Regions from separate parts of the Metaplanococcus flavidus genome, predicted to be linked through region 2. Evidence: riboswitches for the same ligand, from Rfam matches in the RefSeq annotation. Region 2 holds a riboswitch; the other holds the start of a gene.
What was found. Region 2 has a riboswitch for thiamine pyrophosphate ahead of ACFQ1X_RS16310 (YkoF family thiamine/hydroxymethylpyrimidine-binding protein). Riboswitches for the same ligand answer to the same signal wherever they lie in the genome.

Region 1: another riboswitch for thiamine pyrophosphate. It lies ahead of tenA (thiaminase II); the one in region 2 lies ahead of ACFQ1X_RS16310 (YkoF family thiamine/hydroxymethylpyrimidine-binding protein).

The regions. Positions count from the first base shown of each region.
Region 1 is NZ_JBHTKI010000012.1:128,209-134,327, forward strand. Features, by position in the region: partial or broken gene thiW (energy coupling factor transporter S component ThiW) at 115-594, opposite strand; gene thiE (thiamine phosphate synthase) at 601-1,245, opposite strand; gene thiD (bifunctional hydroxymethylpyrimidine kinase/phosphomethylpyrimidine kinase) at 1,235-2,068, opposite strand; gene thiM (hydroxyethylthiazole kinase) at 2,044-2,856, opposite strand; gene tenA (thiaminase II) at 2,858-3,541, opposite strand; TPP riboswitch at 3,628-3,730, opposite strand; gene ACFQ1X_RS09575 (hypothetical protein) at 4,134-4,340, opposite strand; gene ACFQ1X_RS09580 (class F sortase) at 4,541-5,239, opposite strand; gene ACFQ1X_RS09585 (hypothetical protein) at 5,479-6,119, opposite strand, start outside.
Region 2 is NZ_JBHTKI010000051.1:10,054-16,172, forward strand. Features, by position in the region: partial or broken gene ACFQ1X_RS16290 (glyoxalase) at 45-146, opposite strand; gene ACFQ1X_RS16295 (hypothetical protein) at 195-1,025, opposite strand; gene ACFQ1X_RS16300 (M20/M25/M40 family metallo-hydrolase) at 1,520-2,884, opposite strand; gene ACFQ1X_RS16305 (IDEAL domain-containing protein) at 3,172-3,495, opposite strand; TPP riboswitch at 3,954-4,059, shown strand; gene ACFQ1X_RS16310 (YkoF family thiamine/hydroxymethylpyrimidine-binding protein) at 4,170-4,781, shown strand; gene ACFQ1X_RS16315 (ECF transporter S component) at 4,774-5,355, shown strand; gene ACFQ1X_RS16320 (ABC transporter ATP-binding protein) at 5,348-6,119, shown strand, end outside.

The DNA.
Region 1 (6,119 bases), on a different contig from region 2:
GTATTTTCCTCCTGTTTACCCGATTTTCTCCGTTTTAAATTCACCTTTTTATTACAATTAGAAAACCGGCTGAGACCTGGAAAGGACCTGCCGGCTCGTTAGTATTACATCTGTTCAATACAATAATTCCTTCGCTTTCGTTTTTTCCAATCTGTATACCAGCACTACACCTAATATCGCACCGCTGATACTCGATACAAGAAACGGCGGCATGAAGAATAGCGCTGCGGTTTCAGTGCCCATCAACAATTTGGCATACGGCACCGCAATCAATGATGCGATGATGCCGGTACCGACGATCTCACCAACTGCCGCAAGTCCGATGCGCCCTGACATTTTATATAGTACACCGGCAAGCAATGCGCCGATCATGCCTCCCGGAAACGCCAATAACGATCCTGTGCCTGTCAGCACCCGTACGACACCGGTCACAAAGGCTATCGTTACGGCAGGGATTGGCCCGAAAAGCACAGCCGCTATGACATTAATAGCGTGCTGAATCGGATAGGCGCGTGCTATTCCTGCCGGAAACGACACAAACGCCGAACCTGCAACCGCCAGTGCCACGAACATTGACATTACGACAAGCTTTTTTTTTTTTCATATCAATACCCCTTTATATGAATTTTTGAAATGCGCGATTTGCAAAGCGATATCATCGGCTCCTGACAGCGCCGAAATAACGGCAACACCGCACGCACCGGCCTGCCAGACAGCTCCAGCATTTTGCGGTGAGATCCCACCAATGCCGAAGACTGGTATATCCGGAAAATGGCTGATGACTTCTTCGATGCCGGCTGTACCTGCCGGACGTTTGGCATCCGCTTTCGACCGTGTGCCGTACACGGGACCCATACCGAAATAATCCGCACCGGCATCGATGGCAACCCTTGCTTCTTCGAGTGAATGCACGGAAACACCGAGCATTTTTTCTTTGCCGATCAGCGCCCTCGCCTGGTCGCAATCCATATCTTCCTGTCCGATATGAATACCATCAGCACCGACTGCTAACGCCAAGTCGACATCATCATTGATTAAGAAAGGAATTTGATATTGGGTACATAATTCCTGGCACTTTTCCGCAAACTCGACCAAGTCTTGCCCCTGCAAAGCTCCCGTTCCTTTTTCACGAAGCTGGAAATGGGTGATGCCTCCTTTTAAAGCTTCTTCCAATACTTTTAAAGGATCTTTTCCTGAAGCATTCTGCGTTCCCATGATGAAATAAACAGAGGGTTTATTGAACAAATTGCACATCCCCTTCCATTGCAAATTGGCGGAAAGCGGCATGGTTTGTCGGGCCGTGTCCCGCACCAATATGCAATTGATGCTTAAGTGCCGCCTGGATGAACCGTTTTGCCGTCACCAAAGCATCCGGCAATATCTGCCCTTTTGCCAATTCAGCGGTCAAAGCAGCTGAAAATGTACAACCGGTGCCATGCGTCTGCTGCGTATGGATACGCGCAGAACGGAGCACAAATGATTCACCGTTCTGATCGAGACAATAATCTTCGGCAATCAGAGGATTGTTGGCATGTCCTCCTTTGATGACAACGGCTTTCGCTCCAAAAGCGAGAATTTGTTCGGCCGCTTTTTTCCTGTCTGTTGCATCATGGATTTCCATGCCGCTCAGCATTTCCGCTTCCGGGATATTCGGTGTGATGACCGCCGCCAATGGCAATAGTAATGTCCGCATTGCCTGGAGTGCTTCTTCCTGCATCAAAGTTGCGCCTCCCTTTGCGATCATCACCGGATCCACGACAAGATTACGCCAGCCGTGTCTTTCGATTCCCGCTGCCGTTTCAGCGATGATTTCAGCGTCAAAGAGCATCCCCGTTTTCACAGCGGCAATGGTAAAATCCGCTCCGATTGCATCGATTTGCGCTTTTACCGCTGCGGCAGGCATCGGATAAACGCCGTGCACGCCGCATGTATTCTGCGCCGTTACCGCTGTAATGGCCGATGTACCGAAAACGCCGAGCTCCTGGAAAGTCTTTATATCCGCTTGTATGCCCGCTCCACCGCCGGAATCCGAACCGGCAATCGTCAATACCTGTTTGATCGCTGCCACAGTACATCTACTCCTTCCCCTTTTTCAAAGTCGAAGCCATCGTCATCAATCTCCATGCCGAATAAAACATCCAGGAACGTGTCGCGGAAACTGCCGGGTCCTTCCGAAGTTGCCGCAGCTTGTTCACCGGCCGCCCCGTAAAACTTGAGAGCTTCAATTGCCGCAGCTGTAGGATCTTCAGGAGACACTGCCGTGAAAGCGGCTGTTACAGCACTGAGCAGGCAGCCCATGCCGGTTACTGAACTCATCATACGGTCACCGCCTGTAATCTTCTCTACCCGCGAACCATCGGCCACAATATCGGTCTTGCCTGTCACTGCCACCACCAAGCTGTATTCTTTTGCCACTCGCTTCGCCAGTTTATCCAGGTCGATATTGCCTTCACCGGCATCGACGCCTTTTGACGCCCATTCCACGCCGCCAATTGCGGCTAGTTCTCCCGCGTTGCAGCGCAGCACACTGACATCGATTTCCGTTAAAATCTTTTGGACGGCCTCTTTCCGAAAAGCGGTCGCTCCTGCTCCCACCGGATCCAGAATCACCGGGATCTTTTCCTTATTCGCTCTTTTTCCGGCGAGCATCATGCTGTTAAACGTGTCTTTATTCAAGGTTCCGATATTCAATGACAACGCGCGTGAAATGGCGACAAGTTCTTCCACTTCCTCTTGTGCCTCGCCCATGATCGGTGATGCGCCGATTGCCAATAATCCATTCGCCTGAAAGTTCGATACGACATGATTGGTGATGCAATGGATTACGGGATTTTCATTTCGAATTTTATTGATCATGTCAGACACCAGCCTTTATTGCCGCGGGCAATTCCCAGGTTTCCATCGTCCACGCCTGCTGCCAGAAATTCCATTCGTAATAACTGCTCCGCCGGAAGCGGTCCTTCAGCTCCTGCCGCCGTTCCGCCGACAAACTTTCCGCCAAAGAATCCATCCGGCCGATCTGCTCCTGCACCAGTTCGCCAAACCACTCGGAACCATAAGTCTCGATCCACCGGTCGTATATCGGATGGCCAGGCTCCGCATCTTTCAATCGTTCCCCAATTTCATAATAAAGCCAGTAACACGGTAGAATCGTCGCGAGCACATCCGCCAGATCCCCTTCCATTGCGCGGTACATATGCGATACATAGGCATAAGCACCCGGTGACGGTTCGAATTGCCGCCAATCTTCGTCCGTCACTCCGAGCATCCCCATGAACGATTCGTGAAGCGCCATTTCTGCTGCGCACGTTTGCTCCGCATGATGCGCGAAACTCTTGGTTGTCGCGAGGTCCGGCGCCTTGAGTGCGCCGACCGCCTGCATCTTCGCAAAATTTGTCAGGTAATAGGCATCCTGCATGACGTAATAGCGGAACACCTCTACCGGTAAACTGCCGTCCGCAATCCCTTTCACAAACGGATGATCGAAACTCGCCTGCCATAATCCAGCACATTCCTGTCGCATTTCCTGTGTTAATTTCATCTTCTCCATCCCCTTTCAGGCAAAATAAAATACCGCTTTCCAGTAAAGGAAAGCGGCAATTATACGCATAGGAATAGAGAAATCCGGCATACTCTCGCCCACTTCCCTCCGCTGGTATGATCCAGATCAGGTTCCAAGGGTCCGAGCGTTGCTCGTCTCAGCCGTTAACCGGCTCCCCCAGTGGTGCATGTATTCAGTTGTTCCCCCAAAGATTATCACAATGTCTGAAAAATCACAAATTTATTTTTGAATGCTGCGCAAACCACCTTCGCAGATAATCAAGCATCTTACCAATCCGTCAGAACAAAAAGGAAATTTTTCGCTTATCATTTTTAGCATATAAATTATGTGAATTTGCGGTAATCGCTCATGTGCTAACTGCGATTGGCATAATTTAATTTTGAAATTAACAAATATTAAATTTGCAGAAGTATTATAGTAACTTAACGGGATTAGGCTACTTCTTCATGAACTTTAATTGTTCGCAAAATATCAATTTAACGAAAAAAAGCTCGTATTTGAGCTTCTTTCCTTAGGATAAGTGAGGCTATTAAATTATCTTTCTTTAAATTACTTGCTGAAAAAACTGATTTCAAAAATTTCTACTAACAGAAACCTGGCGATAGAGTGCAAAAATCTCTTTATTTTCCTGTTCCCATCCAGGGTTACTTTGCATAGGTATGTTAAACGCCGTTTCCATTTCATGTGCCAGGTTAGCTGACATTATCTTTTTTCTGTTGGCAGGATACTTCCCCTGCATTATTACTTCATAGCGTTTTTTATAGTACTTCAACATCATTTTACATTCTCCCTAAAGTAAAAAGTTGGCCATACCAGCCTCTAGTTCTTCGTTCTTAACCTCATTATACTGCAATTTAATACAAGTGATTCATTCACGTTCAGCTATTTGTCACTGTCTAAACCTCAAAAGACAAAAGAGACCACCGTTTTATGGTCTCTCCCTTTTACATTTGTTCATTCTATTTTTGCCATTCTTGACTAGTAGTCAGTCAATTCAGCATAAACGACTAACCGCTCTTCGTAATGGCCGCTTTCAGTATCAAAAGTTCCAGTGCACGTAATCAAATTCAACTTCGGTTTTGAGCTGGAACCAAAAATGTCATTCAACGGAGCATCTTCCGGTGCATAAGCTTGCTTGTCCGTTACAGTGAACGTCAACTCTGTACCATCTGTTCCGGTAACGTGAATCAAATCGCCCGGTTCTAATTTTTTTAAGTTAAAGAAAGTGCCAGGCTGCGAAAGACCGTCAACATGTCCAGCGAGTACTGCATTCCCCTTATTTCCAGGCTTCGTTCCCGGCTCATACCACCCGATTGTATGGACATCAGCTGGCGCCTCCATATTGCCCTCCGGCGTTTGGCCGACTTCTATGATTTCCGCTTTTTCATCAATTGCTGGGATTTCAATCTGAACCGGCGTCACGCCGACTTGTTTTTCTTCTATGCTTTTATCTTCACCAGCGAAAGTTGAACTCAAGGAAGAGACTTTTTCCAAAACTTCTTCTTCTACTGTATTTTTCTGCACCACAATTTCCTGTGTAAAGCGTTGTTCTATTTGTATAAAGTCATGATCTATTTCCGTTTGTGAATTATTGGTCGCTTGGATCGGGTTTCCACTGAGGGTCGTAAAAAGAAACAGGATATATATAAGACCAGCTTTTTTGATAAATGAATTCACACATTTCACTCCTTATCTAAAATAGAATATAGCGCACCTTTTAATAAATACTATTAATTAACAGATAAATATAAGAAGCATTCATTTCCTTAACTGAAGCACGAATAGAAACACTAAAAAAAGTATGCCTATTCCAAATTCAGTTTAGAGCTAATGATAGAATTTTTCTACATAAGAAAGTCCAGCATCATTATAAATTGATAAAAAAGGGGAGAATAGATCTCCCCTTTTTCATCTGCTTATTCTTGTAACGCTTTTCTTCTTGTGAATACTAGAGCTCCTGCAAGGGCCAATAATGGGAATGTGAACAAGATCCAGTTCATATTTCCTGAATCCGCCATGCCACCCATACCTGTTTCCGGCATTCCTGGTGCAGCTGCAAATTTTTCGGGATTCTGATTAACAATTGCTCCTGACAATGCTTGGCCGATTGTGAACATCAATGCATGACCTTCAGTAAACGTGTTATAAACCGTTTCGTAATCGCCTTCTGCATAGCTGTTTAAGATGTCAATTGTGCTCTGTTCATGTTGCTGAAGAACACTGATTGCTGTTTCTTTCGGCAGTTCTCCACCTGTTGCTTCACTTAACAAAGTTCCAAGATCAACAGCGAAAGTGTTCAGCAATTGATCTGTGATTTCATTCACTTTTTCTGTCTCTCCATTAGCTAACGCTTCTCCAAGTGCTTCACTGTCTTCATACTGTGTAGAGAAGATTTCGCCAAATGCATCGGCAGCTTCTTGTCCGTAAAGTGATTTCACGGCCGCTTTCATCTGTTCAGCGTTCGCTTCCTGCATTTCGCTGACGGCTTCGAATGCTTCCCCGCCTTCACCTTTAGCAGCTTCATACGCCTCTACTGATGTAGCTGTTTGATAATAGA
Region 2 (6,119 bases):
ATTATCATTTTACTAAGCAAACGTCCTCGATAGTTAAAGAAGAATTATTTTTGAATTTCTTTTATAATCTCTACTCTATTTCCAAAAGGGTCTCTAAATTCAAAATGTTCATAATTAGGGATTGGAACAGAATTTAACATTCTAATTTTGACTAAGATATTCATGAAACGACCTCCTGTTTTTTGAGGTTTGGGTTACTTTGGAAGAAATGTTTTGACCAATGCGACGTCCGGGTTGCCCGTGTCTTCGCTGGGCGTTACGGCCGGTGTTTCGTAAAGCGATACGGAGCCGTCGTCGTTGATCCGGAGAAATCCGGATGTGCTGCTGCGCGTATCATAGTCAAACAAGTCGCCGAAAATGATGCCGTTGTGCAATGGCACAGGGTCGCTGTACAGGGGAACTGTCAGCATAAAATTATCGGTGTCTTTGTCCCAATAACCGGTGGCGCTCAATTCGTTGAACGACAGGGTGCGCTCGTGATCCGATACGATGTGGTAATAATACGGACTATCGGGAAGGGTGCCCATTTCGACATATTCCGGCGCCAGCGTTTCGGCAAGCGTCTCGAACAACCAATTCTGTTCGAACTTGACGGCATCCAGCAGGTAGTTGCCGTCTTCATATTCGTAGATGGCTGTCGCTTCGTACGAACACGTTTTACATACGGTGTATACGCTTTTATCGGTACCGGTTGTTTGATAGGTAATCGTCACGTAGACTTCGCGCTGGTTGTCAAAAGCACTCTCATCTTTGGTGTAGGTGCTTTCGCTGAACGAACGATCTTCGACGATTTTGTGGTCTTGAATCGCAAAGCGGGTTTCCGTTTCATCTTCCAGTTGGATGAAATAGTCTTCGAGGGCCGCGGGGTCTGTCAGATGCAGCCGGGTGAACGTTTCGATTTCTTCGGTTGTCGTCTCAAACACTTCGTCACCTTCCAACAGCGAAATGACAAGGTACGTCAATGCAAAGATGATGACCAGAACCAATACCATCAGCAAACTGGCAATTTTGACTGTCTTGTTCATGTCAATCCTCATTTCGTTTTTTAATTTGGTTCTGTTAAATTTTGGTGTTGTTATTTTTAGAAACAATAGGACTCCTAATTATATGGAAATCCTATGTTGCATTATCGTTTTATTAAGTTAACGCCCTCGATAGTTTAAAAAGAATTTTTTAAAAATTTCTTTTTTAACCTCTAACGGTCGGCAGTATATTAAGCAATGTATAGTAATCAATAAATTTGCCCATGCTTCCTCTCAATCCCGATTCGTTTAATTATTCTCAATAATATATTCATAGTATCATTAAAGTTCCATATTTTTCAATTAAATTAATCTTATTGCCTACACCGGAGTTTTGGTCTTTTCTTCCATAAACTTGAAATTAATTCATATTATCAATAATAAAAATGAAGGCTGCTAATATAGCAACCTCCATGAATAGATTAAATAGCGATTTAGAATCATTTCGAAAACTCCTGATTTTGTACTCCTAACCGGACCTTCTAGTTGGAAATCGGTTAACTTATCATTTTTTTCATTTCCTTTAAAGACCGAATTATTTCACGCAATTTTTTACCTTCACTTAAAACTGTCAACAACAATTCAACCGTACCTAAACACCCTTCAACATCCAAACATTCATCCGCGGTATGCTCATGATAATAACCCGCTGACAAATTTACACTTTGAATGCCGTGCGAAGCCCAGATGCGGGTATCACTGCTCCCTCCGGCGGTGCATTTCCAACCCGGCAGTCCGTTGTTGCTGGCAGTTTCTTCGATGAATTCACCAAATGAGTCGTCACAGAATTTCTCATAACCGCCACAGGAAGTCACAATATCCCCTGTGCCTCTTCGATCGATTACAAACGCAACATCAACATCATGCAGGAAATTCGCCTCGACTCCCTTTGCTCCCAGGAGACCGATTTCTTCTTCGACGGTGAAAATGTATTTCACGGTCCCATTGAAGTTCTTTGCATCCAGACGTTTCAGTGTTTCCAATAGGATGGCGACACCCGCCCGGTCATCTGCGCCCAAAATGCCGCTGCTGCTGGACCAGATGTTGCCGTCTTTTATGATCTCGCGGCCCTCATCAAAACTGCACACGGTGTCCAGATGCGCATTCAATAAGATCACCGGTCCTTTTCCTCTCCCATAAACCTTAACAGCCAGAATATTGCCCTTGCTGTCCACTTCCAATGAGTCTGCATGATTCACGAGTTTGCTTAGGACCCAGTCGCGAATGTCTTCTTCGTCTCCACTATCACCGTCGATTGATAGGCAGCTTTCGAGCTCCATCAGAAATGACTGCTTTTTCAATTCCTCAATATCCTTCTTCAGGTCTTCCGGAGAAAAGGTGCTTAATGCTTCAGCTGCATCGAGCAATTGGATTCGCGGCGCCCTTATACTAATGGAGTGATTTCGAACATGTACATTCGGCAATCCGATGACAGTCAGCACTTTAACAACGGTTGTTATATCCGTATCTCTGGTAAAGGAAATGCTAGGAAGCTTCTTTTCATGGCCATCGCAGCAACTTGTTGTCGACAGGCCCAATCGATTCAATTGGCGGATGATTCCTGCCATGTAGGTGTCGAAATTTTTGATGCCGGGAATGTCCACTCCGGGACCAAATTGCAGCATCTCGGTTCGGCCTCTATATGTGAAATCCACCGCACGAAGCCATCGTTCTTCATCAATATCTGTTTCTTCTATTTTCAACAAACCCTTGATCTTTGTGTAAGCCACAAAAAGCTCATCCAAGGTTTCTATCAAAAACATCATGTTCTCTTCCGTTTCTTTCCGGCAATCAAATCTTCCTTCTTCAATTTCCTCTACAAGAAATCCGTGGCGAATAAATAATCGGTTCAAGTTCTGCATGTGCATCCTCTCCCTTTCTGTTATTGCCTTAATTATAAAATAGGAGCTGTGACACGAATGTCACAGCTCCAGGGAGGTAGGATTTATTCAATTTCATCTCAATGACCTCTAGTTTGATCTCCTCCGGATAGAACCGCTTTTTTGAACCCATACAGAAAAACACCTCCAGTTTGTCGTTGTTACTACATACGACGTTGGGGGTGCTTTTTCCTTGTCTCATTTTATTGGGTCACTCTAATTAACCCGCAGCTCTTAAAAAAAATATATAATTTTTCATTTCAATTAGCTTACTTTACAGCCTGCTCTTTCCCATTCAACTCTGCAGTCAACTCTTTAAACCACTCTTTGTCACCAGTCTGCAAAGCCAGATCAATCAGATACTCAAGCTGCGCTGCATCTTTCGGTGCCGTTTGCTGCAAACTCTCAACCTGCTTGACTGCCAATGGAATCGTCATGCCAATAATTTCTTCATTATCGCTTTCGGCAACCGTTACATATACAGCGCCTTGCACCATGCTCATCGAATCAATAAATCCAATTACCATTTCACCTTTAATGGAAGTCCCTTTAACCCAATCAGTGGTTTTTAAAATTGTTTTCTCTTCATTCATATCAGAACACCTGCTTTTTAATTTATTTTATAGAAACTTGAAATTTATCTATGCTCTATTACCATCAATACCCTATTAAATGACTCTTACCCATTAAAGTGGGTAAATCGAATATTACTCTTCTATGGAAGAGAACTCAATATATATGCTCTGATTTCAGGATAAATGAATTAGTTATTTGCTGCTATGACATTTTTTATCTACATTTGTGTAAATGATTTTATAAATGATATGGAGCAAAACAGCGAAGAGTTGACCGAAGCCTGCGATGGTCAACTCTTTGCGACGAAGCAGCGCAGCGATGCAGGAGCACTTGTTTTCAACTTGTATAGCTAAAGCCCCCAGGCAAGCAAGCTGTTTTGCGGAATATCATCTGTCTAAATTATCCTTTACTTCCCTCCAACCTTCATTTACACTGAAGCCATCGGGACAACCCGAACACAAAAACCGCATACCGTTTTCTGCACTGGGGGTGCTTATTTTAGCTGAGATGCGAGCGAAAGCTCCGATCCCTTATGACTCGAACAGGTTAGGACCTGCGTGAGGAAGTGCGGTGACTTTCCGCAAAACGAAATCTTCAGGAGCGAATACCTCCTTTTAATTTGCATGGAACAGTGGCTGCATCTTCACGGATGCGGCCATTTTTGTGCAAATTTTTAAGGAGGAATTTTATTATGGAACCATTGCAATGCGGCACAAGCCCGATCGTCGGATTCCGCTTCACGCTCAATCCGATGTGCGGCGACTTCATCAAAATCATCAAAGGGGCGTTGAACGGAACGGACACCTCGAATGTCTGGATGGACACCGACGACGTCTCCAGCGTTATCCGCGGCAAACAGAACCACGTCTTCAACGTCGCAAAAGCACTGACTTTGCACGCGGCGAAAACGGGAGAACACGTGGCGTTAAACGGCACCTTCTCCATCGGTTGTCCGGGAGACACATCAGGTGATGTCTATCTCGATAAAGACGATGTTCTGCTGAACACGGATGATACGAAACAATATGTCTCTTCCCAGTTCGCGCTGTATCCGATGAACAACCCGGATTATATGAGCGTTATCTATAAAGAAGTCGAACGCGCTAAAGAACATGGTGTCTGGAATGACTCGATGCATTACGCCAGCGGTATCCACGGTGATATCCATGACGTCTTCGCGTTTTATGAAGAATCGTTTACTCATGCCCGCTCCGATCAGCATCGCCACCTCATCATGACGGTATCGATGAGCATCAATAGCCCGTCACACACGAATTCGGACGGAGGCAAAGCCAATGCTTAACACCTGGAAACTGAAGGAAATCGTCTTAATGTCGCTGTTCGGTGTCGTGTTCGGCATCGTCTATCTGTTATTCATCCATCTCGGCAATATCTGGGCCGGCCTGATTGGCCCCATCGCCTATGAATGGATGTTCGGTATCTGGTTCATCGTGTCGATCATCTGTATGCACATCATCCGCAAACCAGGTGCGGCAGTGATACCCGAAACGATGGCTGCTATCATCGAAGTCATGCTTGGCAACGCGGTCGGCCCCCGACTCATCCTGTCCGGCGTCATCCAGGGGCTTGGCGCCGAAGCGGCGTTTGCGGTCACACGTTACCGCCATTTCAATATATTCGTCTTTATGCTTGCCGGTATTGGCGCCGCTGTATTCAGTTTCATCTACGGTTATTTCGTTTCCGGCTATGCGGCACTGGATCCTTCTTTTGTAGCGCTGATGTTTACACTGCGTGTATTAAGCGGCGCGATCATTGCGGGGATCGGCGGCAAATACATCGGCGATGCGCTGCTCGCGACCGGTTCCCTGCGCGGTTACGCGATTGCCCAAACCCAGCCGCGTGATGCCAATGCCTAATAGCATCCTTTCCATGAAGGACGTCACCTTTCGCTATCCGGATGATCGGGAACCCACTCTGTCGTCGATGTCGTTTGGCATCGAACGCGGACAACGGGTCGCGATTTCCGGTCCGAGCGGCTCTGGCAAATCGACTTTGCTCTATTTAATGAACCGGCTATACCCGGAAAATTGCGATGGCATTGTGGCAGGTGAAATTCTTTTATTCGGCAAAGCTGCTGAATCTTATAGACCCGGTGAGATCAACCACCGCGTCGCCACCGTGTTCCAGGACCCCGATTCGCAGTTCTGTATGCCGACTGTAGAAGAAGAACTCGCATTCACTCTCGAAAACCTGAACACGCCAGCTAAAGAAATGGAAGAGCAGATTCGGGACGTTTTGGAAATGACCGGATTGTCCCACCTGAGCAATACCACCATTCAAACCCTGTCAGGCGGAATGAAACAACGCGTCGCAACCGCCTGCGCATTGATCATGGACCCTGAAGTCCTGTTGCTTGATGAGCCGATTTCACATTTAGATCCACTGACTGCAAAAGATTTCATATCCTGGCTCGACGGGCTGCAAAAAACTTTCAACCTGACCATCATCGCCGTTGAACACCGTCTCGACAGTTGGGGAACATTCTTTGACCGCGAAATTGCAATCGATGCCGGCGGAAAAATTGTTTCGGATCAGCAGTTCAATCCGCATCAAACCTTCCGCTACCCGCAGCGGCTGAATTCGATACTGGATGAATCGGCCATATCTGCGAACGGATTAT